3 regions of the Peribacillus sp. NPDC096448 genome follow, and region 2 is predicted to be linked to each of the others. Evidence: riboswitches for the same ligand, from Rfam matches in the RefSeq annotation. Region 2 holds a riboswitch; each other region holds the start of a gene.
The links. A riboswitch is a leader RNA that binds a small molecule or an ion and turns the genes downstream of it on or off. The one in region 2 is predicted to bind preQ1.
Positions count from the first base shown of each region.

Region 1: it holds a riboswitch for preQ1, as region 2 does, so the genes downstream of both, queC (7-cyano-7-deazaguanine synthase QueC) here and queF (preQ(1) synthase) in region 2, are expected to answer to the same signal.
Region 3: it holds a riboswitch for preQ1, as region 2 does, so the genes downstream of both, ACIQ0C_RS06320 (VUT family protein) here and queF (preQ(1) synthase) in region 2, are expected to answer to the same signal.

Region 1 covers NZ_JBIWEU010000003.1:42,049-53,940, reverse strand. The annotation lists gene ACIQ0C_RS06415 (C40 family peptidase) at 1-228, shown strand, start outside; gene ACIQ0C_RS06410 (poly-gamma-glutamate hydrolase family protein) at 234-863, opposite strand; gene ACIQ0C_RS06405 (CapE family protein) at 948-1,097, opposite strand; gene ACIQ0C_RS06400 (gamma-glutamyltransferase family protein) at 1,167-2,750, opposite strand; gene ACIQ0C_RS06395 (CapA family protein) at 2,825-4,108, opposite strand; gene pgsC (poly-gamma-glutamate biosynthesis protein PgsC) at 4,119-4,568, opposite strand; gene pgsB (poly-gamma-glutamate synthase PgsB) at 4,584-5,765, opposite strand; gene ACIQ0C_RS06380 (hypothetical protein) at 6,824-7,039, opposite strand; gene ACIQ0C_RS06375 (methyl-accepting chemotaxis protein) at 7,490-8,725, opposite strand; gene ACIQ0C_RS06370 (CHASE3 domain-containing protein) at 8,725-9,168, opposite strand; PreQ1 riboswitch class I at 9,354-9,396, shown strand; gene queC (7-cyano-7-deazaguanine synthase QueC) at 9,452-10,117, shown strand; gene queD (6-carboxytetrahydropterin synthase QueD) at 10,117-10,587, shown strand; gene queE (7-carboxy-7-deazaguanine synthase QueE) at 10,580-11,308, shown strand; gene ACIQ0C_RS06350 (DUF4260 domain-containing protein) at 11,354-11,701, opposite strand; gene ACIQ0C_RS06345 (TetR/AcrR family transcriptional regulator) at 11,752-11,892, opposite strand, start outside.
Region 2 covers NZ_JBIWEU010000005.1:198,823-210,714, forward strand. The annotation lists gene ACIQ0C_RS11135 (ABC transporter ATP-binding protein) at 1-803, opposite strand, end outside; gene ACIQ0C_RS11140 (nitroreductase family protein) at 1,252-1,812, shown strand; gene ACIQ0C_RS11145 (aspartate kinase) at 2,453-3,799, opposite strand; gene queF (preQ(1) synthase) at 4,003-4,503, opposite strand; PreQ1 riboswitch class I at 4,608-4,653, opposite strand; gene ACIQ0C_RS11155 (DMT family transporter) at 4,784-5,641, shown strand; gene ACIQ0C_RS11160 (BA3454 family stress response protein) at 5,890-6,024, shown strand; gene ACIQ0C_RS11165 (YfmQ family protein) at 6,299-6,742, opposite strand; gene qoxD (cytochrome aa3 quinol oxidase subunit IV) at 7,069-7,353, opposite strand; gene qoxC (cytochrome aa3 quinol oxidase subunit III) at 7,355-7,951, opposite strand; gene qoxB (cytochrome aa3 quinol oxidase subunit I) at 7,951-9,897, opposite strand; gene qoxA (cytochrome aa3 quinol oxidase subunit II) at 9,971-10,900, opposite strand; gene ACIQ0C_RS11190 (hypothetical protein) at 11,881-11,892, opposite strand, start outside.
Region 3 covers NZ_JBIWEU010000003.1:35,175-40,954, forward strand. The annotation lists gene ACIQ0C_RS06300 (DUF421 domain-containing protein) at 108-812, shown strand; gene ACIQ0C_RS06305 (alpha/beta hydrolase) at 916-1,662, opposite strand; gene ACIQ0C_RS06310 (PadR family transcriptional regulator) at 1,973-2,293, shown strand; gene ACIQ0C_RS06315 (hypothetical protein) at 2,600-2,749, opposite strand; gene ACIQ0C_RS06320 (VUT family protein) at 2,771-3,313, opposite strand; PreQ1 riboswitch class I at 3,364-3,406, opposite strand; gene ACIQ0C_RS06325 (SRPBCC family protein) at 3,646-4,122, shown strand; gene ACIQ0C_RS06330 (SRPBCC family protein) at 4,164-4,592, shown strand; gene ACIQ0C_RS06335 (HD domain-containing protein) at 4,742-5,713, opposite strand; gene ACIQ0C_RS06340 (hypothetical protein) at 5,761-5,780, opposite strand, start outside.

The DNA of each region.
Region 1 (11,892 bases), on a different contig from region 2:
GATTACTTCTCATTGGTGCCCAAAATCGAAAATCCAAAAGCAGGGGATTTAGTATTTTTTAGGGACACAGGAACAAGGCTAGGTGTGACCCATGTAGGAATTTATCTGGGTGATGGCCGTTTTCTCAATACAACGGAAAACACCGGCGTTCATATTTCCAACCTTTCGTCAGGTTATTTTGCCGAGAAATTCGAAAGCTTCGGTCAAGCTGAAAGCCTCATCGAATAAGAAGGTCATTCAGCCTGTTTATATGCAAGCGTCGCTTTTTCAATGGCAGTAACGAACCGTTTAAACAGATCACAGTGATTGACCCTGTTCTTACTGGTAAAGTCATCACCTTTGAAAAAGCTTTTTCTAAGCTTTGTGGAAAGTTCCAATTGCACGCCTGCACCCGTTTTGGATGTGTTGGTGATGTTGTTTCCGCTCATGCCTGAAAGGTGCTGCGGTGCATGTTCAGTTTGGAATCCAGCTTTGTTGAGGCATTGCTGAATAAGGTTCTTATATCGTTCGTTCCTTCCGCCAATGTAAACCAGCGCATTATGTACGTCGTAGTGGCCATGGATCGAAAGGGCGGTCTGAGCGTTCGCTGCCATTGAAACGCCGTTCGGTTCATTGAACAAGCGGGATGTTATATGGAGGACCTGGTTGCCACTTGGTTTTAGGCCTTCGAATAGGTAGGTGCTTGCACAAAGTCTCTCTCCAAGTGCGGCTGCAACTTCGCTCGTACCTGGTTCGATATTCCCGCCATGAATGGCTAGAACTGCAATATAAGGATTCCTGTGATGAACGATGATTCGGTAATCAAGGTATTCTTGTTCATTTTCCTGTAGTTCAAAAAAATCAGTATAGCTATTTTTAATCATGGTTATCCTCCGTATCCGTAGTGTATTTAATCTTCCATACCCGTTGACGGCAAAATAAAAAAAGCGGGGATGCCCCAGCTTTTTTTATTCTTCGACAGTCGTATATTGTTCTATTTTCTTTTGCTCGTCGGGTGTTAACGTTTCTGTCCGTTTAAACGTATTCATTGTCACAAGCAGGGCCGCTACAAGAAGAACAGGTATAACCCAGCTTGTTATTTTTTTTACGATATTCATATTCAAAATCCCCTTATACATCGCTAAAATTCATATGATATTTAGAAAAGGAGGAACTGGACGGCCTGTTTATTGCTGAGCTTTCCAGCTTCCATTTCTTCTTTTATCCCCAGCTCCGGATATTTGTCCATTTTTCTCGTTTTTAACGAGTGCTTGAACCCCGCCATAATACATGGGGGAAATCTTCTGAATGACTTCATATCCTGAATCTTCCAAGTCGGATATTATTTCATCCGAAAGCCTGGATTCTGTATAAATCTTCTTTCCATCAAAGACGAACCGATTACGGTCGACGATATCCTGTAATGAGCCTTCATTTTCTGTATAAGAATAAAGAACCTGCATCAATACTTGTGGAATCCTATCACCGCCTGGTGAGCCGATCCCAATCGATTCCCGCCCTGGTTTCTTGAGAATGGTCGGAGCGGTGAAAGTTCTTGACCGTTTATATGCCTCTTGAGAGTTCAAGCCGGACCGGAAATTTTTCAATTGATCGTTAAGGAAAAATCCATTCGTATAATCCCCAGATCCGAAAAAGTTACTGAGCGTATTTGTTGCGGAAACGACAGTGCCATTCTTGTCCATTATCACAAAGTGTGTCGTACTTTCATGTTCTTCGGAACCATTCGATTCTTTATCTTCCCATTTTTCACTTTTGATCTTATTTTTAAGATTATCCAAATGAATGGGGGAGAGCAATTTTTCCGCCTTGGAGTGACTTATTCCATCTCCAACATGGGCGGTCCGATCTTCATAAGCAGTATCCGTGATGCCCCCCAACACTTTCATAGAAGCTGATTTGCTTGAAGAATCACCTAGGTTCATTTCCTCGGCTAGCTTTAGCATTTCAAGAACTGTAATTCCTGAAAAGGGCGGAGGGGCGGTAAAAACATCATAACCGGCAAATGTTCCTTGGACCGGCTTACGTTCTTTCACCTTATAGCGCTTTAAATCCATCAAATCGATATCTGATTCTCTTTTAATATCCCGCGCAATTTCCCCTTTATAAAAACCTTCAGGACCTTCCTTTTGAATCTGCTTCAATGTTTCAGCGAGTCTTTCTTGGACGAGGGTTTTGCCTGGTTCAATGGCATCACCATCAGGATAAAAAAGTGAAGTCGCATCGGAAGATATCCTTGGCTGAGCCGCTTTTAAGCGTGATGATAACGATTCGTCGACTTCAAATCCGCCTTCAGCCAAATCTATCGCCGGCTGAAGAAGATCTGCCATTGGTACGCTCCCATACTTATCACTAATAACCTGCATGCCGGCCACCAAGCCAGGAATCCCTGTATCGTGTCTTGAACTCGGGTCTTCTGGAGAGGATTCACGATAATCGATAAACTCGGGATCGCCGGATTCAGGGGCAATCAGCATACCGCCGCCACCACCCACGCCAGATCCATAAGGTTCAACTACACCCAATACATAAGATACGGCAATGGCGGCATCCGCCGCCGTTCCGCCGTTTTTCAATATATCCATACCGACATCTATTGCGATTGGGTTTGAAGAACTGACCCCATATGATTGTTCCGTATTACTCTTTATCGGATCATTCGTGTCAGAAATAGGGGGTGTCTTCGAACATCCAGCAATATATATGAGTATGCTAAGGGATATGAGCACTTTTCTCGTCATACGGTTAATCATCGGTTGTTCCCCCTTTTCGTTGAGCTTCTAAGTTGTGTGTCTTCATTCTTCTAAAAGTAGTGACAAAGCGTTCCTTACTGAATGGGGTGTATTTCCTGTTGGTTAGCTTGGACTGCCTTTTTCTCTTGTGCAGCTTTTTTCTCCAGTGCAGCTTTCTTTTCCATTGCTGCCTTTTCCTCTAGTTCACGTTGTGCCTTATGGTCGATTACCTTCTTGTGATCCAAGGTAATCTCGATGCGATCCTCTTTTTTCGACCACTGGACTTTTTCACTCGTTTCCTTCGTCAATTGCCGGTAAACACGTGATTTGTCAATTGAAGAGGTAGCTGGCCTTGGTGTTGCTTCTTCAATTTGCAATGGTACAACATCGATTGTAGCTTTTCCGTCTTCCGCTAAATGGTATTGAACCATGGCTGAATCCTTTGTGCGTGTCCAGCCTTGATCGAATATGAAATTTCCTAAGCTATAGAAAATGATTCCATCTTTATAAACATCAAACGATTGAAGAACGTGGGGGTGATGGCCGATGATGATGTCAGCCCCCGCATCGATGATAGCTTTAGCCAAGTCTGTTTGACGGGCGGTTGTAGATGTCGAATACTCTTGTCCCCAGTGCATATTCACCACAACCAAGTCTGCGTTGCCTTGCTTGGCATCTTTTGCTTTGCCGATCATTTCAAATAATAAATCAGGATTGGAGTTTAATAGTCCGGCTTTATCATTTTTAGACACGGCATTCTTACCGTAAACATCTGTGAAGCCAAGTGTTGCGACACGTACGCCATTAACATCCGCATAGTCGATGCTGTTTTTTGCTTCCGCAGAGTTCGAGCCAACACCAACATAGTGCATATCCGCACTTTTGAATTCATCAATCGTGTCAAGAAGTCCTTGTTCTTCATAGTCCATCATATGGTTATTGGCCAAAGACACCACAGAGAAGCCAGCATCTTTAACGGCTTCCACACCACTGGTATTCGAGTTTAACCGGATGGGCGTATCTGCTTCCTTGTAGTTAGATACATCTTCTTTTAAAGCGGTATGTTCATAGTTCCCACTGACATAATCCGAATTGGAAAAATAGGGTTTCATATACCGGAAGAGGTATTCGTACCCGTGCTTTTCCGTCACTTCTTCAACATAACGTCCCATCATCACATCACCGACCATTGTCATCGTAAATGGTTGATCGGAATTCAATTCGACTGTTTTCACTTCCTCAGCCCGTCCCATCCATGTGGTAATGACTAAAGCGATTAGTAATATAGGTAGTATGATTCCAGTGTATTTAAGATTCTTTTTCTTCGTGCGTTTAATAAAGATAAGTGTTTTTTCTTTTGCATTTAAAGTCCGTTTCATTTTTTGCACCTCAGAATAGGTAGTACACGTTCATTAAGCCGAAAGTTAAGCCGGATAATAAAAGCGTGCTGCCAAGTGTCAATGGCATTCCTTGTCTTTGTATGGTATTCGCTATCAATCCAGGTACGATTATACCGATTCCCCGAAACTCGAATATTTCAAAGGGCATGACGGGGTAGACTAAGTCCAATAGGAGTTTCAAGCAAATCCCGGTCACCATCATGGCGGCGAATTTTCTTCTTCCATATAAAATCACCCATCTTGAAAGGCCGTGAGTGACGATTAAATAAGTTACGACACTAATGATCAAAATGGTCAGCATGATTTCCCATTGATCAAATACTAATGCCAAATAACCTGGCACGATAAGTCCTGCGGGTACGACACCCGTCTTTTCTGAAAATATAAGGCTAAGCGTTACTCCCAATACTAGGGCTACATATAAATCCGATCCAAACATTAAGGTTCCTCCTACTTAACTTGCTTTTTGCTTTGTTTTAGATTTCATGAATGCTTCAATTAATGGTTCCGCAGCACCGTGAATATTCCCGACACCGTAGACGATGCGATTTTTCATCAATGGGCGGAGACGGGCCACGATTTCTTCAGTTGACCAGTTTTCTAAATCCCAATATTCTTTAGTATCCAATTTCCCTTGCTCGAATACCCTTGTAATCGGTGATGTGGTTTCACCAATGGCAATGACGATTTCAGATTTTATGTAAGGCAATACATCTCTAGCAAACTGCTCGGTACGGTCCACACGGTCAGCCCGGCAGTTCATGATGACGATAGGAGGTTCTGAGCTGTATCCGAACGTTTTGACACGATCCCAGATGTTCAGCGTCGATGCCGCGTCGTTTGCTGCAAAGCCATTGACAAAGAAAGTTGGCTGGATTGGATCTCCAAACCGGGTAATCCGCATGGCCCCTGGATCGGGATGCGCATTCAACATGCCGCGAAAAGCCGTTTTTTCATCAATGCCCAAAGCTTCAGCAACGGCCAGGGCCAGTGATGCATTATCCGGAAATACCATATAGTCGAATTCACGCAGGAAGTCTTCCGATATTCTGGAATTGTCCGCAACGATCACTTTTGTGTTGCGTTCTTTGGCAATTTGCTTGAAAAAGTCCAAATATTCACTTTCGATGGTTATTAAGTGACCATTATAGGGTATGGTAGCAGTGAAAGCTTCAGCAACCTCATCCATAGTCGGTCCCATGACATCCATATGGTCTTCCAATACATTCACGATGACCCCAATGTTTGCTTGGATCATTTTGTTTTGGAAGATTAGTTGATAGTCAGGCTGAACGGCCATGCACTCACAAACCAGTGCTTCCGTGCCTAAGTCGGCAACTTCTTTAACTACACGCCGTTGTTCTCCTATGTTGGGTCCTTCAGGGCGGCGTACAATCGGTTTTTCCTTGTCGGTAAACCAATAGATCATCCTTGCCGATGTTCCGGTTGTTTTACCTACTGTTTTGTATTTTGCTTCCTGGATCACACCTGTAATTAGACGCGTTACAGTCGATTTCCCTCGAATCCCATTCACATTCACACGTACTGGAATGGAGTCGAGACGCTTCTGATGGCGTTTTTGTTCAAAAATGCCATAACCAAGCAAAAAGATCGCACAAATAAATATTGGTGCCATTTTTTAACCTCTCTTTTTTTCAAATATTTGAATTACTGAATACACACTACATGATTTTAAACTTAATAGGCAAGAGCGAATTATTCTATTGTAATATAGTTATACTTATCTTTTTCAAATAAATGTATATTGGGGTGTAATAGTATCTAATGGGATAAAATATTTTATGAGTACAAAGATATGGGGGGGAATCGAAGGAATCCAAATTTTTTTTACACTAAATTATGGAAAGTTTAATAAAAACCCATTTTGGTCTGAATCAAAGTAGTTTTGTGAGCAATTGAACCTAATTCATAGCGACTATATTTGAATAATAATTATTTATAAAAAGTGATGTTTATTACAGTTTATTAATTGTTTATACCCATTGTTTGACATAAACTTAATAATTTTTATGCATTTGTCATTCAATGTGAAATATTGCATCTAACGACTCAATTAGTTGAACTCTTTTGAATTGGATAAAGATGAGTAAAAGAACACATCTCTTTTTTTTGATATTATCCAGTTTTTCTCTTAGTAAATACCCATGGGCCTATAATTGAACTTTTACCTAAAACATGAAATAAACTAAAGTTAACCCATTTCTTTTAAAAAATACCTAGTTTCTTCTATAGATATAGTGTTTATATAAGAAAAAATAAAAAAGCTCAGAAGCATATCTGAGCTTTCGGACTGTATTTTTTTCTTTAAAAAACGTTCCAGTTGATTTCAGAAATACGCTCCCTTTCCGCCGACTGTCTGCCAAGCCTCATTAAAGCAAGCCACTGCAGTTTCTCGGCTAGCCAGTTATTCGGTAGGAGTGTCGTAAATTTCTTCATTCCAATATGGATTACAGTAAAAACATGAAAGATAATCTAGTCTTGTTTAAAAACATGGCTGGGATAAGACCGTACCGCCCCCGTTTGTCGACAAACCGAAAGCTCAGAAGCATCTGAGCTTTCGGCTTATATATTGTAAATGAATGGAATGGTGACGATTCTCCGTATATCTAGGAGCTTTAACGTTTGTGGTTCTTGAGCTACAGCAGGGGTAGCTGATTATGGAAGGAATCAGGTTTAACTGGATTTCTTTCTGTCAGAAATCTCAAGGGTGGAGTCCTTTTTACCGCCATCAATCACATAAAATCTAGGAGCTAATCTCCTTCTTTTTCCTTGATTGTCAGGATTCATCTTCATATAATTTTCGTATTCTTTGCGAAAGAATTCTTTGGTTTCCCGTTCGAGTGCTTTTCTTTCGTTAAAATCTGCGATGAATTTGAAAAAACGTTTCATATGAATTCCTCCTTGTGGGGTTAAAAGGTCTTAGTTTAATAGTAACATATCGTTGGTGAAGTTTAACCTTTTTTTGCAAATTTGGAGTGGCAATTATGTTTTTGTGTGAATAAAGTTGTGAACAGTTTGATTCGAGAGAAAGCATGCGATGGATCCTTACTGAGTATAAGTGACCGTGCATGGTGTTGAAAGGGAATGTCGGGATTAGCAGAAAGCGGGTATTGGAAGCAATGATTAACTAAGTTAAAATATTCCTTATATTCATTATACACTAAATATTCTGAAAACAAAGGAAAATTATCAATTCCAGCCGCTTTTAATAGATTTTCTTTTTAATGCTTCATTATTGTGTATAGTTATTTATTACCCGAATATACGAAAATGAAACAACCCTTATAATAGGAGAAAAAAAGCAATTTCCCGCATTCACGTATCGGGAAATTGCTAATGTCATAATTGGAACTTCTTAACCTGTTCAGTCAGCAATTCTGCCGAAGATGCAAGTTCACTGGCATGATTCGTGATTTCATCCATCGAAGAGCTGGATTGCTGGGCGGAGGCGGAGACTTGTTCGATTCCTGCCGCAGACTCTTCAGAAACGGCTGCGATATCTTCGATAGCCTGATTGATTTTTTTACTATTTGTGAAGATATAGTTCAATTCTTCTGTAATTTGCTGTATTTTCATTTCCACATTCCCGACAGAGTGATTGATTGTTTCAAAGGTTCGGCCTGTGAGCGTGATCTGTTTCCTGCCTTCATCAACTTGTGTATAACCATCTTCCAGGGAGTGGACGACTGTTTTTGAACGCGTTTGAATGGCGGAGACAATATTGGTGATATCCCCGACGGAGTGTGTGACCTCTTCAGCGAGTTTCCGCACTTCATCGGCAACGACGGCAAAGCCCTTGCCATGTTCACCAGCACGAGCGGCTTCTATGGCTGCATTCAGCGCCAATAGATTGGTTTGATTGGATATATCCTTGATGACCTGCACAAGCTGCGAAATTTGCTGTGATTGAGAATCGAGCCCTTTCACTTGCTCTACGGCACTTTTGACAATCACATCAATACTTTGCATCTGTTGGACCGAACTGCGCATTAAAGCGGTGCCCTCCTTGGTCAAGGAAAGGATTTCGGTTGAACTTTTAGCTACATCCACTCCTTCTAGGTGGGCCAAATCGATCCTGCCGGTGAAATCATCCATCATACGAACCATTTCAGCTGCCCGGTTGGCTTGTGACTCCGAACCTTCCGAAAGTTCATACATTGTAGTCGCTATTTGCTTGCTGCCCTGCCGCACTTCATTTGCTGATTGAGTCAGATCCTCGCTTTGGTTGGAAACGGATTGCGAAACAACGAGCATTTTTTCAATCGTATCACGAAGGTTTTGCTGCATTTGGTTGGCGGAGACCGTTAATTCGCCCAGTTCATCATATGACTTTTGCTCCAGGGGCTCATGATTCAGTTCTCCGTCAGCCACCATTTTCATCCTGTCCCTGATTTTAAGGAGAGGGGTGGTAATGAGGTTGGCAGTAACAAGCGCCAGCACAAGGCCGATAAGGACTGCCGCAATGGACATGATGATACTTGTCGTCTTGACCGATTTCCCGCTTTCGATTACGGTTTCACCTGAAGCGACAATCAATTCCTCGCGTTTTGAAGCAAGCTCCTTGAAACCCTCCATTACTTCATTGCTGATTGGCGCCACTTCATTTTTGAGTATTTCTTTAGCGCGTTCTTCATTTCATTTTCATATTGCGTAAATACCCGCTCTACAATCATCGTCCTCCAATCCACGCTTTTCTCGATCAATCCCTTTGCTTTATCAGAATCGCTTAAGGCTAGGAGTTCCTCCTGGATGACCTGGCTTTCTTCAGTATATTGTAAGAACCTTTCTTTATAACTCTCGTCGCCATATAAAATATAGGCTCGGGCGAATGCGGTTCTTTGTGCTAGATTATATAGCAGCTTTTCGTCTTGGATAAGAAGCGGAAGTTCCCTTTCGATGATACCCCGGGAATAAACCAGTGACTTGTTGCTGCTATAAATGTTGAATGCTCCTAAGATGACACATAAGGATATGATGAGTGAAAATGCCACCAATACCTTTGCTTTAATGCTTTTCAAATTAATGGACCCCTTTATCGAAATTTTATTCACTCTTTTTTATCGGATATTCAATGGCATTTTTAAGCAATGAAAAGTTAACCAATTTTTCCATCAGGTCTAATGTTCACTTTATATAAACATCTTGATTTCTAATCATTTTCAAGTTACTATTGACTTGGAAAAATATAATATTCCGCGTTAAGGCGGAAGAGGTTCTAGCTACCCTCTCAAAAAAACTAAGGAGAAACAGTGCTCTATTCTTAGGGTGCTGTTTTTTTCCGTAAAAAGGAGTTTTATAGAAATGAAGAAGAAAGAAAAGGCAGTGGTTGTGTTTAGCGGAGGTCAGGACAGTACGACGTGCCTGTTCTGGGCATTGGAGAGATTTGAGGAAGTGGAAGCGGTAACGTTCGATTATAATCAGCGGCATAGCTTGGAAATCGAATGCGCTCAAAACATTGCCAAGGAATTGGGCGTGAACCATCATATCCTTGACATGTCGCTGCTGAACCAACTGGCACCGAATGCATTGACGAGAAGTGATATCGCAGTGGCGGACGGAGAAGAAGGGGAGCTGCCGTCGACGTTCGTACCAGGGAGGAATTTGCTGTTCCTTTCGTTTGCCGGAGTGCTGGCGAGTCAGATTGGCGCTAAACATATTGTCACCGGTGTCTGTGAAACGGATTTCAGCGGATATCCAGACTGCCGCGATGTATTCATTAAATCGTTGAATGTGACCTTGAACTTGTCCATGGACCAGTCATTCGTGATTGATACGCCGCTAATGTGGCTTAATAAAGAGGAAACATGGGAGCTTGCTGACCAGCTTGGCGCGTTCGACTTTGTCCGCGAAAAGACCCTGACTTGCTATAACGGAATCATCTCCGATGGCTGTGGAGATTGTCCGGCATGTAATCTGCGGAAAAAAGGACTGGATGACTATGTAAGCAGACGGAAGGTGCTTTCATGATGTACGGTTTTACGATAGTGGATAAACTCCAAAAAATAGATGAAGATATTCAGCGCAGCCAATTGAAGTATACAAACAAGAGGGTCCTCGTGAGTAAGGAATTCACCTTTGACGCGGCGCACCATCTGCATGACTATGAAGGGAAATGCAAGAACCTCCATGGCCACACGTATAAGGTCATTTTCGGATTGAGCGGGTATACAGATTCACGCGGGTTGATGATAGATTTTGGGGACATCAAGGATATATGGAAAAATGAAATCGAAATTCACCTGGATCACCGTTATTTGAATGAAACCCTGCCGCTCATGAATACAACAGCTGAAAATATGGTTGTCTGGATTTATGAAAAAATGGCCGAAGCCCTTTCATTAAAAGAATATGAGGGTGCTAGGGTCGAATTCGTTCGACTGTACGAAACGCCGACAAGCTATGCCGAAGCCAGACGGGAGTGGATGGAAAGTGAGTAAACTCCCGGTTATGGAAATCTTCGGTCCGACCATCCAAGGAGAGGGAATGGTCATTGGTCAAAAAACGATGTTCGTTCGGACGGCCGGCTGCGATTATTCGTGTTCCTGGTGTGATTCCGCATTTACTTGGGATGGCACCGGTAAGGAAGATACCGTCCAGATGACTGCCGAAGAAATATGGGATGAGCTGAAGCGAATTGGGGGTTCCGGTTTTTCCTTCGTGACGATATCGGGCGGAAACCCGGCTCTGCTGAAAAACCTAAACGGCTTGATAGCGATCTTACATGAAAATAAATTGAAAATAGGTGTCGAAACACAAGGGAGCCGATGGCAGGATTGGCTTCTTGATATTGATGAACTGACTATTTCACCTAAGCCGCCGAGCTCTGGAATGAACACGGACTTTACGGTGCTTGACCAAATCATCTCGAACCTTGCCGATCGAAATCCTGAATACCATGTCTCATTGAAGATCGTCGTCTTTAACGAGGAAGACTATCAATATGCCAAACATGTACATGGGCGTTACCCGGATATTCCTTTTTATCTGCAGGTCGGCAATGACGACAGCAGGACGGCGGATGATCGTCAACTGATCAGCGGCCTATTGAAGAAGTACGAAGAGTTAATTGATAAAGTGATAGCAGATGATGAATTGAATGATGTGAAAGTCCTGCCCCAGCTGCATACCTATGTATGGGGTAACAAGCGGGGCGTGTAAAGTAAAGGCAGTGTGATGTTTAAATCACACTGCCTTTTAAGTTTATTACAACCTTTGCATGTGTGTAGCTTTGAAGGATGATGTGTATTTAAGGCCATATCCAAATAAGCGGTCCATTCCTATATGCGCGGTCCATATTAAACCAATCATCATCATTGCATCCAACTTTAGAAAAATGGCTAACAAAATCATGAAGATGGACAGGATATAAGTATGGAATAAGTTATAAACCTTTGCTCCAATCCGATCATTGATCAGATAGGCCAGCATGGAAACATCAGGAGATAAAATCAACAAAAGGAAAATCCACCAGCTGAATTCATATAACGAATAGATGTAAAGCACCGCTAAAAGTGCCATAAGTCCTTCAATATGAAGGAATTTCTTCACCATTTTAAAACCTCCAAAGTTTAATTGACCATTGGTCAATAATATTTAAAAAATTATATGATATTCTTGGTGATATTTTTTACATGAAAATAAGCTAAACCTTTTACATCTTGATAAGATAGTTCAGAATTAATATAAAAAGTTATGAATCCGTGAAGAGAAAGAAAAATCGACCAAATGGATGCAGGATTCAG
Region 2 (11,892 bases):
TGTATCTCTCCCGTTGTTATAAATTCACTTCCAAGCCAGAGAATGACCAGAATCGCCACATTCATGACAAGCATCAGCACAGGCATCGTCGTTTCAATTAAACGAAGGGAAGACACAGTCTTTCTTTTCAACTCTTCATTCGCATGGTCAAATCGGCCGATTTCATGCTCCTTACGAAGAAAAGCTTTGATCAGGCGCATGCCTATCAGGTTTTCCCTCATGACGCCATTGAGATTATCGAGTTTTTTCTGCACGAGCATAAACAGCTTAGCAGCCCGTTTCATAACCCATCCCAAGAAGAAAACAAGAACCGGTATTGAAATGACCAATACAAGGGATAATTTCAAATCGACCGTAATAGCCATTATCGCTCCACCGATTACGATCAATGGTGCCCTTGCCATGATACGCAAGCCCATAAAAATCGTATTTTGAAGTTGGGTCACATCATTTGTCATCCTTGTGATCAATGAGGAAGTCGGGATATTATTCAAATTCGCAAAAGAAAACGCCTGTATTTTACCAAAAAGGCTCTTCCTGACATCATGTCCAAAGCTTTGACTTACATGTGATGCCGTAAATGAATTAACGATCCCGCCAAGAAATGAAAAAATGGAAAGTCCAACCATGACGCTTCCCCATTTAATCACTACCGATAAATCTTTCTGTAAAATGCCATCATCAATTATTTTTGCTATAAATAGAGGTTGTAACAGCTCTACCCCGAGCTCGACAATCATTAAGGATAAAGCAAGAATGATCAAAAGCCAGTACGGCTTAAGAAATGAGGACAATTTTTTCATCTATGACACCTTCGATTCTCCATATGTAGATAGCATCTTTTCATCCTCTCATTATACATTTTTATACAGATTTTTTAAAAGATTTTACCTGTTTTAAAGGGTTGGTAAATATCTTGAATTTTTTTTATAAATACCCTTGACAAATAACAGGAAATAAGCGAAAATTCTAATTGATAATGATTTTCAATTTCATTATCGATCTCTGAAATTTGATAAGCAATTACGATATTCTCTTATCGTACCCTTTTGATATTGTACATAGATACAATGTCGCCCCGGCTTCTCTGTGCCTAGTAAAATTATATGCTCATTAGCGAATGCAAGTCACTAGAATATTGCCCCCTCTTTATTCAAGTAATTTATTCACATTGGAAGCATATTAGGCAGCCGGGGATTATTTTTTTTCAACTATTAAACTTACATATATGATTTAAAGGAGCAGGATGTCATGAAACTAGAAGATATCATTAAAGAACGGCGCAGCATCAAACGATTTAAGGACATTCCTGTTCCTATCGATACCATCCAATCATTATTGGAAACTTCAACATGGGCACCGAACCATAAAATGACCCAACCATGGCGCTTCATCGTGGTGCATGGTGATAGCCGTTTAAAACTCGCAGAAGCAACCCGTGCATTCATGGAAGGCAAAGAGAAGGACCCTGAAAAGAAAAAAGCAGCCGGACAGCGAGGATATAATAAACTTATAGGTGTACCGATGTTTGTCGCAGTGATCATGGAAGAGAATCCGAATCCTATGACACGTGAAGAAGATTATGCGGCTACAAGTGCCTTGATCCAGAATTTCAGCCTGCTTGCCTGGGAACAGGGAATCGGGATGATATGGGAAACATACGGCATGATACACAGCATGGAGTTTCGTGAAGCTTTAGGCGTGAAACCAGGCGAGAAGATTGTCGGCAGCCTTCACGTTGGCTATCCCGATATGATCCCTGCCCCGCGTCCAAGGAACGCGATCGATCAACTCCTGACCATTATGGACTAACATAAAAGGAAAGCCTCCAATCTTCCATTTGGAGGCTCAGACTGTAGACAAACTCGATGAAAACCGAGTTTTCTACAGTTTTTTTATGGCTTTTATAATCTGAACGTTGATTTCCGCTCCAGGCACTGGCTTTCCGCGGGTGGTCCGCCCTCGGCTTACGCCTGCGGTGTCTCCCTAGATTACATTCTTTTTTTGTATTATATAGAAGTATTTAACTTGAGGTGATAAGGATGCTTTTCTAAACATGATTCTATTCAGCAAGATCAACTTGAAGTAATTACTTTAAATCAATTGGTGCCAGTGAATCATTTGGCTCGTAAACTTGATGTGCCATTGACATCTCTTTCATTTATAATTTGGTGAAAGATATGTATTCAGAGGTTTGGACGCCCCTTTCTATCCGTCTTAAGAGCGCCACCCCCGTTCTCCTCCAATTGCTTTAGCCACTTGACATATGGGTATTAAATTAAAACAGACGCTCTGAACCCTGCAGCGCGTCTGTTAGCTTGGAATGATTATCCCCACACGGTCATTGCCACTACCAAAAAGAACCAGATGAAAAATCCAGCATATGTATTGTGACTAAAAGATAAATCACAAAAAAACCCCCTTCTAAAAGGAGGTCCCTAAACACTCATACTCAAAAGAACTCGTGATATAATGCCTGAATCGCCGTCTCTTCGTTGTGCCCTTTTACACCGAACATCATGCTTACTTCCGAAGAACCCTGGTTGATCATCTCAATATTAACCTTTGCTTCAGCCAAGGCTTTTGACGCTCTTGCCGTTGTACCGACATTATGGCGCATTCCTTCCCCTACAACCATGATCAAGGCAAGATCATGCTCCACATTCACTTCATCGGCATGAAGCTCTATCTTGATTCGGGAAATGATTTTCTCCTCGGCATCCCCTTTCATCTGGTCCTGCCTTAGAATAAGCGTCACATCATCGATGCCTGATGGAATATGCTCATATGAAACTCCATAATCTTCGAGGATGTGCAGCAGTTTCCGGCCAAAACCAACTTCCCGGTTCATCAAATATTTGCTAATGTAAATACTGCAAAATCCTTTATCACTTGCAATCCCAATAACCGGCCCGTTCGTATTATCCCGTGTATTCACAATGCGAGTCCCTTGTGCCGCCGGATTGTTCGTATTCTGGATATGGACAGGTATTCCCGCACGGAATGCAGGAATCAGCGCCTCATCATGAAATACCGAGAAACCTGCATAAGAAAGCTCACGCATCTCACGATAGGTTAGTTCCCGGATTCCCTTCGGATTGGAAACCACATTTGGATTCACCGCATAAACAGCATCCACGTCCGTAAAGTTCTCATACAAATCAGCTTTGACCCCATTCGCAAGAATCGAACCCGTAATATCGGAACCGCTTCTCGAGAAGGTTAACACATCACCATCTAACGTATATCCGAAGAACCCTGGGAATACAACGATTCCTGGCTCATCTCGCAGAGCATATAACCGATCATAAGACTCTGGCAGCACCTTGGTAAATCCACCTTCATCCGTTACGATCAAGCCGGCCTTCTTTGGATTTATATACTGTGCCTCTACTCCAAGGCTTTGGAAATAACCTGCGACCAGCTTCGCATTATTATCCTCGCCACTGGCCTTCAAGGCATCCAGATAGCGCTTCGGGTTAGTTTGGTCTGCATGCAGCAGTGCCATTAAATTTTCATGAATCCCTGTGATGACACTCTCGGATATATCCAACTCTTCAGCAATGCTCGCATAGCGGGATACGACATCTTCTATCAAATGCTCACCGTTATCCCCGCGCAGCTGCTGTTCCGCAGCTTCAATCAATAAATCCGTCACCTTTATATCATCGGAATTGCGTTTTCCCGGAGCCGAAACGACCACAATCTTCCTCTCCGGATCAGAAACAACAATTTCGAATACCTTCCTCAACTGTTCACCTGACGCAAGTGAACTTCCACCAAACTTTGCAACTTTCATCTCGACATCCCCTATTTTCGTAAATATTCTGTCAAAATTAACTCTCCCTATTATTACGCTTTTTCTCGAAACAATCAAGCGAAAATTCCATTATAGGAGGACATTTGTCTTTTTAAAAAAGACAAAACAACAGAACCACTGATCGAGATTAGCTAAAAATTTAAAAAAGACAACGGGCATATGCCCATTGTCTCTCCCAGTCTTTAGCGATTATCCACGGTTTCCGGGTATAAGTCATGGTTCATCAAGCGGTAATTCGCCATTTCCTCATACTTCGTACCTGGTTTCCCATAATTCGTGTAAGGGTCGATGGAAATTCCGCCCCTAGGTGTAAACTTGCCCCAGACTTCAATATATTTAGGATCCATCAATTCGATTAAATCATTCATGATGATGTTCATGCAATCTTCATGGAAATCACCATGATTGCGGAAGCTGAATAAATAAAGTTTCAAAGACTTGCTTTCCACCATTTTCACACTGGGAATATAGCTGATGTAAATGGTAGCAAAGTCCGGCTGGCCCGTGATCGGACATAAGCTAGTGAATTCCGGGCAATTGAATTTGACGAAGTAATCCCGGTTCGGATGCTTGTTATCGAATGACTCAAGGATTTCAGGAGCATAATCGAATGTATATTTTGTTCCTTGATTCCCAAGCAGTGTAATATCTTTTTTTAATTCTTCTTCTTTTCTTCCAGACATGAAAAGTCCTCCTAATCCCACGTTTCAGGGAGATTCATAAAATGGGCCTCTATATAACAAAAACCATATCTCCTCAAAGATATGGTTGATTCGCGAAAAATATCAAAGCCATAGTTTTTTTAAGAGGGTGATGCTATGAACCTCTCCCGTTTATCGGGAAATATTTTAAAATTGTCATAGTTAATATAGAAAAAAAAATCTAATCTGTCAATCATACATTTTAAATTTGGTTTGATTCCTGAAGGCATTCAGCTTAAAATGTAGAAGAAGTTTATCCTACATGAAGGAAGAGATTAAGTCAATGTGGATTTTTGCAGCACTCATCACGAGTTTATGTTTCGGAATCAATAACAGCATTTTTAAATGGAGCAGCGGAAAAGGCTATTCCAAGATACATATCCAATTTTTCTTTTATTTTTCAGCTTTTATTTTGTCCATTTTTTATGGAGTATTCACGGACGGTTTGCAGCTGAACTGGCTATCCATCATGCTTGGTGCAGCTATTGGGGTACTGAACGCTAATGGTAACATCCAGATGGCAAGCGCCTTTGAAAAAGGGCCGGCAAGCTTGACATCTCCATTAATCGCAGCGAATGCAATATTCCCCATTCTCTGTGCAGCTTTAATTTTTCACGAACATATTTCTTCCTTGCAGTGGAGTGGAATCGTCTGCATGTTTATCGCTACATTAGTCATCCAATATACACCTAACGCAAAAGGTAATCATCAATATGCCCCTTGGATGATGCACACATTACTCTCCATCTTATCTTTTGGTGTGCTCGGCATTCTTATGACGACATCAACACGTCTTCATTTAAACTCCCTTGATATCCTTGTATCAATGTATGGAGGCGGAATGCTTTATCTTCTTTCGGCTCTAGCCTTTAAAAAAGAAAAAATAAAGCTAACGGAAGTCAAAATCGGTTCCTTAGTAGGGTTTTTAAGCATGATAGGCTATGGATGTTATTTCTTTGCGTTGAACACCGGGATCGCAAGCATCATTTTCCCTGTCGTCAGCCTGAACTGTTTGGTTGTCGTATTCGCTGGATGTTATATATTCAAGGAAAAACTAAAAACCTATCAAATTGCCGGTGTCCTTGCAGCATTAATCGGTATTATTTTAACTAAAATATGATTATATAGTTCGTTTAATAAAACAACCTGGCTGTCAGTATACAAGCCAGGTCGTTTTTGGTTTAACCGGAAAATAGGGTAGGTCAAAAAAAAGTGTTGACACCACCCTAAAAATATCAGATAATTTTGAATATTAATTCTTTCAAATTTTACTGCTTTTGAAATGTTTGATTATCCTTCTGCCATGGGTATAAAAGAAATAGGTACAACCCCTCATTTAATTCTGAATTAGGAAAGGAAAGATGCATAATGGTAAAAGTTACAGTAACAGTTGATTTCCAAGGAAAATCTTATCAAACTAACGTCCTTACTAAACCGGGTACTGATCATGAAGTAATTTTACAACAAGCCCTTCATCAAGTTGAAAAACAATGGAAAGCATAAAAAAGCAGGCATCGCAATAGATACCTGCTTTTTTATTACCTTAAATACTATCCAAAATACTTTTCATATGCACTATTAAAAACCCTCTTGCAGCAATTCCCTCCTACTTAAAAAACACTTTTAATTGTTTTTTTCAAAAGACACTAAAATTAAGATGTCAGTTTGTATACTAGAATTTTTATAATGAAAAAAATATCTAATTGAAATGGGATTATATATTAAAAGACTTATAAAAAAAGACGGTCTTTTTAAGGACCGTCTCTTTAATGTTCTTTTAAACTAAATTTCTTATTAATGGCATGGAACGTTCTTGGAGGCTATCGGAAAACAGACTATAAGAAATGACCTTCTTCTTGTACAGTTTAACTACATCCACGCGATCGTTGTAAATAAAAATTAATAACCTAACATCCTTTTTGCCTCTTTTAGTATCAATGACTAATGGAGTCCCACTGTTCTCTGGATGTAAAAACAATTGCTCGTTCCCTGGGAATATATGATTTTTCTTCAAAAATCTAGCGTTATTAAAATAATTAATAACTTGAATTTTTTCTTCACCTTCCAAATGTTTCCCGTCAAAGGTTACGATTGCATTCCCATCAATAATTTCTGAGTGTATTTTAAATTTGCTGATAATCCAATTAACTGCATCTGTTGGAAGACAGGAAACCAATATTTTTAACAAACTTAAGATAATTGTCAAAATCAAAACCGGCAATGTTAATTCATCATCTCCGCTACATTTATAAATTAATTCTTACATGGCTCATTATATCAAAAGGGCTGACAGTTTTTCTTAGAGATGTGTCCGTTCTATTAACGTTTAGACTTTAGTAGAACATTGCACTTAAATGCACGGGCACGCTTCTAAAGTGAGAATTTCCCGATTATAAATATAATTTCATGAAATGGTTATACTAAACAATATGATTTCAGCCACATCCTACTTAACAAACTTCCATGAATGAAATGGATAGACCGGTATAAGAATTAAAATACAAAAAAACTGGGCGTCATCAAGACGCCCAGCTTTTCCGGAATCGATTATTGATATCCCCAAATCATTGTTAGCATTGTACCGAAAATTGTAACCAATGCAACGAACAATCCGTAATAAACGTTTGTATAAATCGATGCTTTATCTTCAGACTCACCTGCGTGCATGAACATTACTAATTGAAGTGCAGCTTGCATGAAAGCTGTAACAAGAAGGATGATCATAGCCATTTTCAGTGAGAGATCAAACATAATAACTGATAGTGCGACCAAAGTCAGGACTAGTGAAAAGGCAAATCCCATAACTTGGCCCCGTGGGAATAATTCTTTCATATTACATCATTCCTTTCAGGTAGACGAAACTGAAGATGAAGATCCAGACAACGTCTAAGAAATGCCAGTAAAGTGAAAAGATGAAAGCCTTGTTTGTTGTTTCTGGAGTCATACCGCGCTTTTTGATCTGCATGATGATGAAGGTTCCCCAGAATAAACCAAGTGTAACGTGAGCTCCATGCGTACCTAGTAATGTAAACAAACTAGATAAGAAAGCACTTGTTTGAATGGTTGCCCCTTCATGTACATACTCCACGAATTCATAAATTTCGACTCCCAAGAAGCCTAAACCAAGAATAAGGGTAATGATGAAGAAACCAATCGTTGCTTTCTGCCTTCCAAGTCTCATTGCATTGATTCCAAGACCAATGGTAAAACTACTGGTTAAAAGAAAGATTGTTTGAAACATCAGGGTTGGGAGTTTAAAAAGATGTTCCCCTGTTGGACCATTTCCAGTTCCATCAACTAATACAAAGTAAGTTGCGAACAGTGTAGCGAAAAGAGCTATTTCTGCTCCTAGGAAAATCCAGAATCCAAAAATCTTTAAGCGATTTTCTTCCGTGCTATATTCTAGTGGCAGCGAGTTATCTATTTTCATTACTTAGCACCTCGCAATTTATTTTCAGTTTCTTCGATCTCTTCAACAGAGATATAACGTCCGTGATCTTTTTCGAATGAACGGTGAATCATACAAGCAAAGATACCGATCGTTGCAATGATTGCAATGATCCACATGCTGAATACCATCGCAAAGCCCCAAACGAAGAAGATACAGCTCATGATAAACGGCACACCACTGTTATTTGGCATATGGATCTTTTCTACTTTACCGCCAAATAATTTAAAGCCTTTTTTCTTTGCATCCCAGAATGCTTCTGTAGAATCAACTGTTGGCACAATTGCAAAGTTATATTCAGGGATTGGTGTATGTGTAGCCCACTCTAGAGAACGCGCATCCCATGGATCGTTTGAAATATTTCTTGACGCATAACGTGTGCTCCAATAGATATTGTACACAATAAGTGCAAAACCTATTGCCAAGCCAATCGCTCCAACGAAAGAGAGCATATTCAATGGACCATACCCTGTTGATTCAGAGTACGTATACATACGACGTGCCTGCCCATCTAAACCAGTGATGAACATCGGGAAGAATGTTACATTAAAGCCGATTGTAATGAACCAGAACGACCATTTCCCAATTTTTTCGCTCAACATGAAACCGAACATTTTTGGCCACCAGTACGTGAAACCAGCAAGTACGGCAAATACAGTACCAGGGATTAAAACGTAGTGGAAGTGAGCTACTAAGAACATTGTATTATGGTATTGGTAGTCAGCACTTGCCATTGCAAGCATTACCCCTGTTACCCCACCGAGCGTGAAAATCGGAATGAAAGCTAAAGAGTATAGCATTGGAACGGTAAATACGATTTTACCTTTCCAAAGTGTGAACAACCAGTTGAAAATCTTAACACCAGTTGGGACGGCAATTGCCATCGTGGTAATCGAGAAGATACCATTAACCATTGCACCGTGACCCATTGTATAGAAATGGTGAGCCCATACAATGAAAGATAGAGTAGAAATAGCTACCATGGAGATAACCATCGAATTATACCCGTACAGGTTACGACGTGCAAATGTCGAAATGATTTCACTGTAAATACCGAAAGCTGGAAGAATTACTATATAAACTTCAGGATGTCCCCAAACCCAGAACAAGTTCGCCCAAAGCATATCGCTACCGCCATTGGCCATCGTAAAGAATTGAGTTCCGAATAGACGATCCATTGTCATCAACGCAAGTGCCACTGTCAATACAGGGAAAGCGAAAACGATGATGAAGTTTGTGATCAAAATAGACCATGTGAACATTGGCATTTTCATTAAGTTCATGCCAGGTGCTCTCATTTTCAAGATTGTTACGATAAAGTTGATACCAGTCAGTAATGTACCGATACCAGCTATTTGAATAGCAATCGCGTAATAGTTCGAACCTACTGATTCACTGAAATCGTTACTTGCCAGCGGGAAGTAAGATGTCCAACCTGCATCAGGAGAACCACCGACTACGAAAGAGATGTTAAATAGCATTGCCCCCATGAAGAATAACCAGAAGCTTACTGCGTTCAGACGTGGGAATGCTACGTCACGCGCTCCAATTTGTAATGGTGTAACAATGTTCATTAACCCAATGATGAATGGCATAGCCATGAATAGGATCATGACGACCCCGTGTGTTGTAAATACCTCATTATAATGCTGTCCATCCAAAAGACCGTTATCTGGAATAGCCGTTTGAGCACGCATCATAAGTGCATCGACGCCACCACGGAAGAGCATAAGCAGTGCTGCCAAGATGTACATGATACCAATACGTTTATGGTCAACCGTTGTTAACCACTCACGCCATAAGTAACCCCATTTTTTAAAATAGGTAATTCCGGCAACAACCGCGATCATGGTTAAACCAATGGCAACCATGGATGCATAAATCGCAGGACTTGGATGAGGTACGGCAAATCGATCAAAGTAATCCATACTTTTGTGACTCCTTTCAGGAAAATATTCCTTATCTTGTAAACCTAGTTGTTTTATCGAACGAAATTAATTCTTAGTGATCATGATTCATGTTGCTGTGTTCTGAATGTTCCTCGTGTGAATCCTTGGAATCATTTTCTTCAGTATCAGAAGATCCGTGGTCATGACCAGCATTTTCCCCTTCAGGAGCTGGTGAAAACTCTAAGTGAGTTCCAGTGTAAGTGGATTGTCCCACATGACCAGGTTTTAATAATTCATTGAATTTTTCCTCAGTAATCGGTTTAGCAGTAGCTTTAATTTCATCTACCCACTTATCGTAATCTTCTGGAGACAGTACATTAACGTTGAACGTTTGCTGAGCAAAACCTGAACCACTGAAGTTTGAATTTCGACCCATATACTCTCCTGGTACATCAGCTGCTAAGTGCAACGTATTAACCATGTCCGACATCGCGTATTTTTGTCCTCCAAGTTGCGGAATCCAGAAACTTGAGATTGGACCGAATGAGTAAAGTTTAAATTCAATTGGTCGGTTAGTAGGTAAAAACAGATAGTTGACTGTTTCGATATCTTCTTCCGGATAACTAAAATGCCACTTCCAGTTGGAAGATGAAGCGTAAATGATTAAAGGTTCTTGATCTCCGTATCCTTTAGGTGTTGCCTCAACTTCATTTGTAGTTTTAACAGTAACAACGGATAGGAAAGCGACGATTAAAATTGGGATCGCAACCCAAATTATTTCAAGAACTTTACTTCCTTCAATATGAGGCGGTTCATAATCATCACGTTGTTTGGAAGCACGATATTTCATTATCATGAAGATATACAGTACCATAACGACAAGGACGACAAAGGCCATTGTCCATATCGAAATCATAATAACATCTGCTTGTGTTGCAGCTACTGGCCCTTTAGGGTCCAAGACCATTAATGGGTTATCGCAACCGGTTAGCACAGTGGCAATAGTAAAAAGTATAGTTAATAGAGCCCATTTTATTTTCATAGTACTACCCCTTTCTTACATAATAAAATTCCAATTGGTAATTATTCGGACAAAGTGTTACCATGTTCACAAACCCCGACATACCAATATTAATCCCAAGTCAAAAAAAAGACAATACAAAGTGACATCTGTCACATAAAGTTCATTAAAGAGCAGTAAGAAGATGGTAAATGAACTGAAATGTTCGAAAATCTTCAGCAAATGAAATATAATAATTGTTTAATAACATACCTATGGAAATTCACTTATCAGTACATGATTGTATTTTTTACCGATCCACTATCCGTTTAATATTACTCTAATATAATGAAATAAAAATTTCACATTATATTCACCGTGTATATTGCCTCAACCCCCCTCAAGAATATGAATTATATTACCTATCCTGTCAAGTATGTATTTATCGTTGGAAAACATGATTTAAAACGGTTTTTTCATACTTGTCCATGGAAGTTGATAATTGGTAGCCGCATTGGAAACGATGTTGTATTCATGTTTTAATACTCTTATGATCCAACATTGGTCAAATATTATATATATATAAGGAAACACCGGGTGTGTAATTGGTTTCTTACATTTGGTGGTTCAATCAACCCCGCCATTGGAGCCCAAAATCTTCCCTTTTGTATCTTCAAGTAAAAGTGCAATAAAAAAACCACAAAAAAAGGACTTTTTAAAAATGTCCTTTTCTCGTGGTTATCGAAATGTAAAGGTATTTCTGCATTCGGGCAGTTTGGTTTGAATATCCAAGCACATCTTATGTATTCCGATTAATACAAAGGGTTGCTTGAAATATTTTTTGATACATAACGAGTGCCGTGTATTGTATTGAATTAAAATTTATCGATACAAATGATATGAAAGCGCATTCAATGTTTGGAATCAAATTGGCTCCCTGATAAACAAAACAGCTGGTTTTGTTCAAACATGTTGGTGAATCTGATGATAGTAAGCCAGTTTATTACGCTATATTCCTGGTTTTAGTTACTGAA
Region 3 (5,780 bases), on a different contig from region 2:
GCCAATGTTGGGTAATACTTATGAAGGAACTGGCTAAAACTATAAACGGCCCCATCTAAAGAGGTCTTTAAATAAGCTTCCCAATAGAAATAAGGACGTGAAATTTCGTGGATTTTTTTAATAGCCAGGAAACTCTTACTGCAATCCAATGGGTTTTAAGAGCCATTGTTTCTTTCTTCTTCTTACTTTTTTCGGTTAAATTGATGGGACAACGGTCCATATCGCAGTTAAGATTACTCGATTTCATAATGGCATTGATTATTGGGAACATTCTTGCCCACCCTTTATCTGACGAAAAGTTAGGTTTGAAGGGCTCAATGATAACAACCAGTGTATTGGTCATTTTATATATAATTAGTGTGTTTGCGGTCCTTAAGTGGAGCAAACTCCGAAGTTTTTTTGACTCTGCCCCCTTTCCGCTTATCGAAAATGGACAAATCATTTACAAAAGCTTAGCAAGGGCCCGAATCTCCATCGATGTTTTATTATCGGAATTAAGAAAAGAAAAAGTCGAAGATATTCAAAAAGTATCCCTCGCACTATGGGAACCGGGCGGTACCATTTCATTGTTTTTAGATCCTCAATATGAAGCAGTAACCCCTGCAGATATGCACCTTGCAACAAATGCCTTCACTTTTCCTAAAACGATTATTAAAGAGGGAAAGATTGATTCTAAAGAATTGCATCGGGGTGGTAAAGACGAAGTATGGCTGAAAAACAGAATCAAAATAACATATAATGCCGAAGTGAACGATATTCTATTGGCAACTCTTGATCATAACGATACCTTAAAGGTCTTTTTCTACAAATAGATTTTCAGCCAAAATAAAACCCCCTCAAGTATAGTGTTAAAGCCTACATATGAATGTAGGCTTTTTGCACGTTCAACTTAAAGGGGATCAAATATATCACTTATTACTCCGACCAATTCAGTGTATTTAAGAACTTATACACATCTTCATACACCTGTTCACGTTCCTTGCCCAATGTGATAATATGGCCCGATTTTTCATACCATATCAAGTGTTTATGCTGCGTATCTACTTCATTGAAAATCGCTGTAGCACTCTCCGTATAGTCGGGATCATCCAAACGCCCTTGCAGAACAAGAGTTGGTGATGTGATTAAATCTAAATTTTCACCTGTCTCATTTATAATGTTCAACACATCTTTTAGTTGAGGCATAGGCTCTTCTTCAAGCAGCTTCACTTCTGCAGCAATTTGATCTGCATCTTTGCCCTCAAACTTCTTATAAGCCTGTGCATAATTGAGCAAGCGGTTCTTTTGCCGATCGATACTTTTTCCTTGCGTCGGAGCACACATTGAAACTACACCTTTTACAGGCAATTCAATTCCCACTTTTAATGAGAAAACTCCTCCTAAAGAAATTCCTACAACTGCAATTTCCTTATAACCTTCTTCTTTAAGGAAATTATAGCCATTAACTACATCTTCCCACCATTCCTTTGGACCTGTTTTAGCAAGTTCCTCTGCTGATACTCCGTGCCCTCTATAAAGAGGTCCGTGGCAAGTATAGTCGAGATCATTCAAGTATTTCCCTAATTTCTTCATATCTCCTGTACTTCCGGTAAACCCGTGAAGCAGAAGAACTGCTCTCTTTCCACCTATAAATGTGAATGACTCAGGTGCTTTCACTTTCATCTATCTAGGACCTTCTTTCTTTGCTCTTGTTGATAAATAGAATCTAAATGATTTTCGAAAAAAAATCAATTAATACCCCTTGAGTAGGGATTCTTCTATCCTATTCCGTATTTTCATTAAAACAATTAAATCATGTATATAGTATACTTACCACACTCTTCACAACTCATCCGTTCCGAAGCACATTTTACTATGATTAAATTAATTTAGCAATCGTCATTTAACCATTTTTTTTAAGAAAAGTAAAATGCACCTTGTGATACGATGTACAACGTATTACACTTTAAAAATGAAAAGGAGGAGATTTTATTTGGATAAAGAATTAATGAAGGGAAGCATTGACCTCCTTTTGCTCTCACTTCTTTCACAAAAAAACCTATACGGCTATGAAATCACGAAGATCTTGAAGCAAATGAGCATGGGCAAATATGAAATAGGCGAAGGCACCCTCTACCCCGCCCTTAAACGATTAGAAAAAAAAGAATTCATAAAAGGCCATTGGAAAGAGTCCGAATCAGGTCGCAGGAAATATTATCATGTCACCGAAAATGGCCAAACCGAACTTGAGCGGAAACGCGAATGCTTTTTCTTCCTGGAAAAGTTAGTTCGGAAAAGCGCAGAGCAATTCTAAACCAAATAAAAAAGCTTCCTGCACCCATTAATGGAACGGCGCAGGAAGCTTTTTTTGCTGTTTTACTCGTAAAAGCGTGCTGCACACTTAATTTCGCACTGTTTAAACGTAAAATTCGTACTGCAATCATGATTTCGACACTGTTTACTCGTGAGTTTTGCACTTTTACTCGTGAATTTGGGCTGTTTACTCGTGAGTTTTGCACTTTTACTCGTGAATTTGCGCCGTTTACTCGTGAGTTTTGCACTTTTACTCGTGAATTCGCACGTTAACTCGTGAATTACTTCAATCACGCAAAAAAAGGACCTAATTTGGTCCTTTTTTGTCTATTCCTTTATGCTTGCGATAATTGGCGCAGGAGAGCTTCATGCATTCCCCTTGAACATGCGGGCCATATTTTTCACGAAAGGCCTCGAGGCAATAGCATTTATCTTCTTCTTTTTTGGTTCCATCCATCGAGTGCATCCCTCCTGGCATTTAACTGGAGACTACACGTTTCTCCAGTTCTACGTTGATTCTTCCCAACAATACGGCACCAATGGACTGAATGATAGTTTTTACGATGATTTGGCCGATGACCGCAGCGGGTACTGCTTCCCATGGCAATATATTGGCACCCAGAGGACTTAGGCCAACCACGACAAATATCACCGAATCGAAAAATCCTCCAACGATCCCGCTGTAAAACACCCTCCAACTCATCGGGAGCTTTAAACGGGTATAAATTTCCGTATCCGCTGTTTCTGCGACCACGAAGGATAATGCGGAAGCAAACACAATCAGTAACGTATCCCCTAATAAAAATGATACACATGCAGATAAAATAAGTGCAGTGACGATGCATATATAGGTCTTCGCGCGGCCGAATTTATTCTGGACCAGATCCCGGAAGATGAAGGTTCCCCCGATGAGCAGTGTACCCATCGGGATGATGAACATGCCAAAATGTAATGGCGCAAAAGCTGCTGTAACCACATTCGCCGTGATGATGGATACTAAATACAATAAAATTCTTAACATTTCTTAATTCTCCTTATACAGAAAAAACAGCACCCTAAGAAAGAGCCCTGTTCTCCTTAGTTTTTTTGAGAGGGTAGCTAGAACCTCTTCCGCCCGGGCGGATTATCATTTTCCTTATTCATCGTAGCTTGAAAGCGATTGGAAATCAAGAAGTTTCCATACCGTCGATTTTAGTATGTATTCGCGGATACCTATTGATTTAGCCATTTACTTCAATGGCCCTGTTTCCCCCTTTTGCCGATTTCTGTCGCATAAAACTGCTTGACCGGCTGTATATGAAAGCCGAAAATCAAAGATAGAGTCATGTACCTTATTTGGCGAGGAGAAAAAGAATGATGAAAAAAACTACATTTGTCTATCCTATTTATATCGCAACCACACCAGAGAAGCTTTGGGAAGCCTTGACGAGTGGTGAAGTCACGAAGAAATACCACTTCGGATTGCAAGTACAGTCTGACTGGCAGGAAGGGTCAGCCGTTAAATATTTGCTGGAAGATGGGCGGATTACTGATTATGGGAATGTACTTAAATGCGAGCCGCTGCACCTCCTCTCGTTTACATGGATCATGGCAGGAGACGAAACACCTCGCGAGCAGCCTACACGGGTCACTTTTGAATTACAGAAAATGGACGATTCGACTGTGAAGTTAACGCTTAGGCATGAGGAGCTTTTGGAGACAGATTTCGTAAACGATGACAATACCTTTGAAGGCTTGAATAATGGATGGCCAGCCATTCTAAGTAACTTGAAGAGCTTGCTTGAAACTGGACGGACCCTGCCGCCAATATCAGTAGACTGGGATAATTAAACGGAAACTATAAAAACACATTGAAAGAGAGTTGAGTTAGTATGGATACCCAAATAATCACGAAATTCAAGATCTTCAAGCCAACGAATGAAGTGTTTGAAGCCATTGTGAATCCTGAAAAAATCGGGAATTTCTGGTTCTCATCGAGTTCGGAAAGATGGGAACAAGGCCGGACGCCAACATTGAGATATAACGAATACGATGCTGAAGTGGTCATTCATGTATTGGAAGTAGAGGAAAATAGGAAAATCGTGTTTACGTGGGGCGGAAATGATCAAGAAACGGTCGTTACAATTACACTAAAAGAGTTGGATAAAACGAGTACAATCATTGAAGTAAACGAATCTGGATTGAGTGAAGACGACCCTGAAATAATAAACAAAATGATCGGACAAAAAGAAGGTTGGGTATATACATTAACCTGTTTAAAGGGTTATTTAGAAAATGGTGTTACTACTTTAGTTTTTTAATTATTAAAGGGTGCTGGTTCGGATTTTGTGTCCTTTTGATAAGGCACCCGTTAATCAATCGCCTTCTAGATACCGATTGTCCATAAAAATCAACTAAATTTTTATACTGGAGGAGACTTAGATCTTTCGATGAATCTTTGACATGAAATTCAATCGGAAATCACTTTTAGATATATGCCCTTCGAAGCTTTTTTATAGGCTTCAATTCCCATTTTCTTGACTTTTTCAGATAAACTGGATGCTCTTACTGATTGGGTTCCTTGAATAACGGAAGGATCCATCAGGCGCATTTTATTTTTAAAATGTATATCGTATTCCAATAGATCTTCTTTCACCTTAACGTTACCATGGATCCGTTTTACCAGGTTTTGCACTTCATGGTCTTCAGTGGAGCTTAACAAGGACATGACTTCTTCATCTGTACCGAGTAGGTCATCAAGGCTGATCAGTTTTTTAGTTAAAGCCAATTTTAAGGTCTTTGCCAAGACATCATAGCCATATATATTTAGTGGATTCATGAAAAAATCAATAACTTCGCTGTAATACGTTTTCACAAACCATTCCGCCGATTCAATATTATCCAGATACATCCTTCCATTTATTATAATTACATGGTCTAGAAATTCATTAACGGATTCCAGTGTGATATGTCCATATTGATACATATCCCTGAGAGTATAATCTACCCGATCAGCACATAACTCAGGTGCTGGCTGTTCAAGCAATTCCCATTTTGATTGAAAAATGACTTTACAATCATATCCATACTCCTTCAGTATAAATGGGATTTCGGATTCCATAATGACTTGATCATATATCTTTTCATGATAATCTTCATCCTTACAATCCAGAACGAAATCAATAACATGTGAAAATGCAGTGTGGGATATGTCATGCAGCAAGCCAGCGATTTGTTCCTCTAATGAACCCCCAAGCGCTTTTATTAAAAGCATCACACCAATTGAATGGTCAAATCGTGTGACATCCCACTTCTCATTAACTAAATAACTTGCCCCGCCTTGATGTATCCCCTTCAACCTTTGGACAGGTTTGCTTACTATCAGCTCTTCAAGAACTCCCTCTACAATGTGTTTCCCATAGATACTATCCAAAACTATCAATAACTGCCGGCTCCCCCCATTAGTTTACTCATTACAGGTAGGTAATTTCACTGATTTTCTTTTGTAA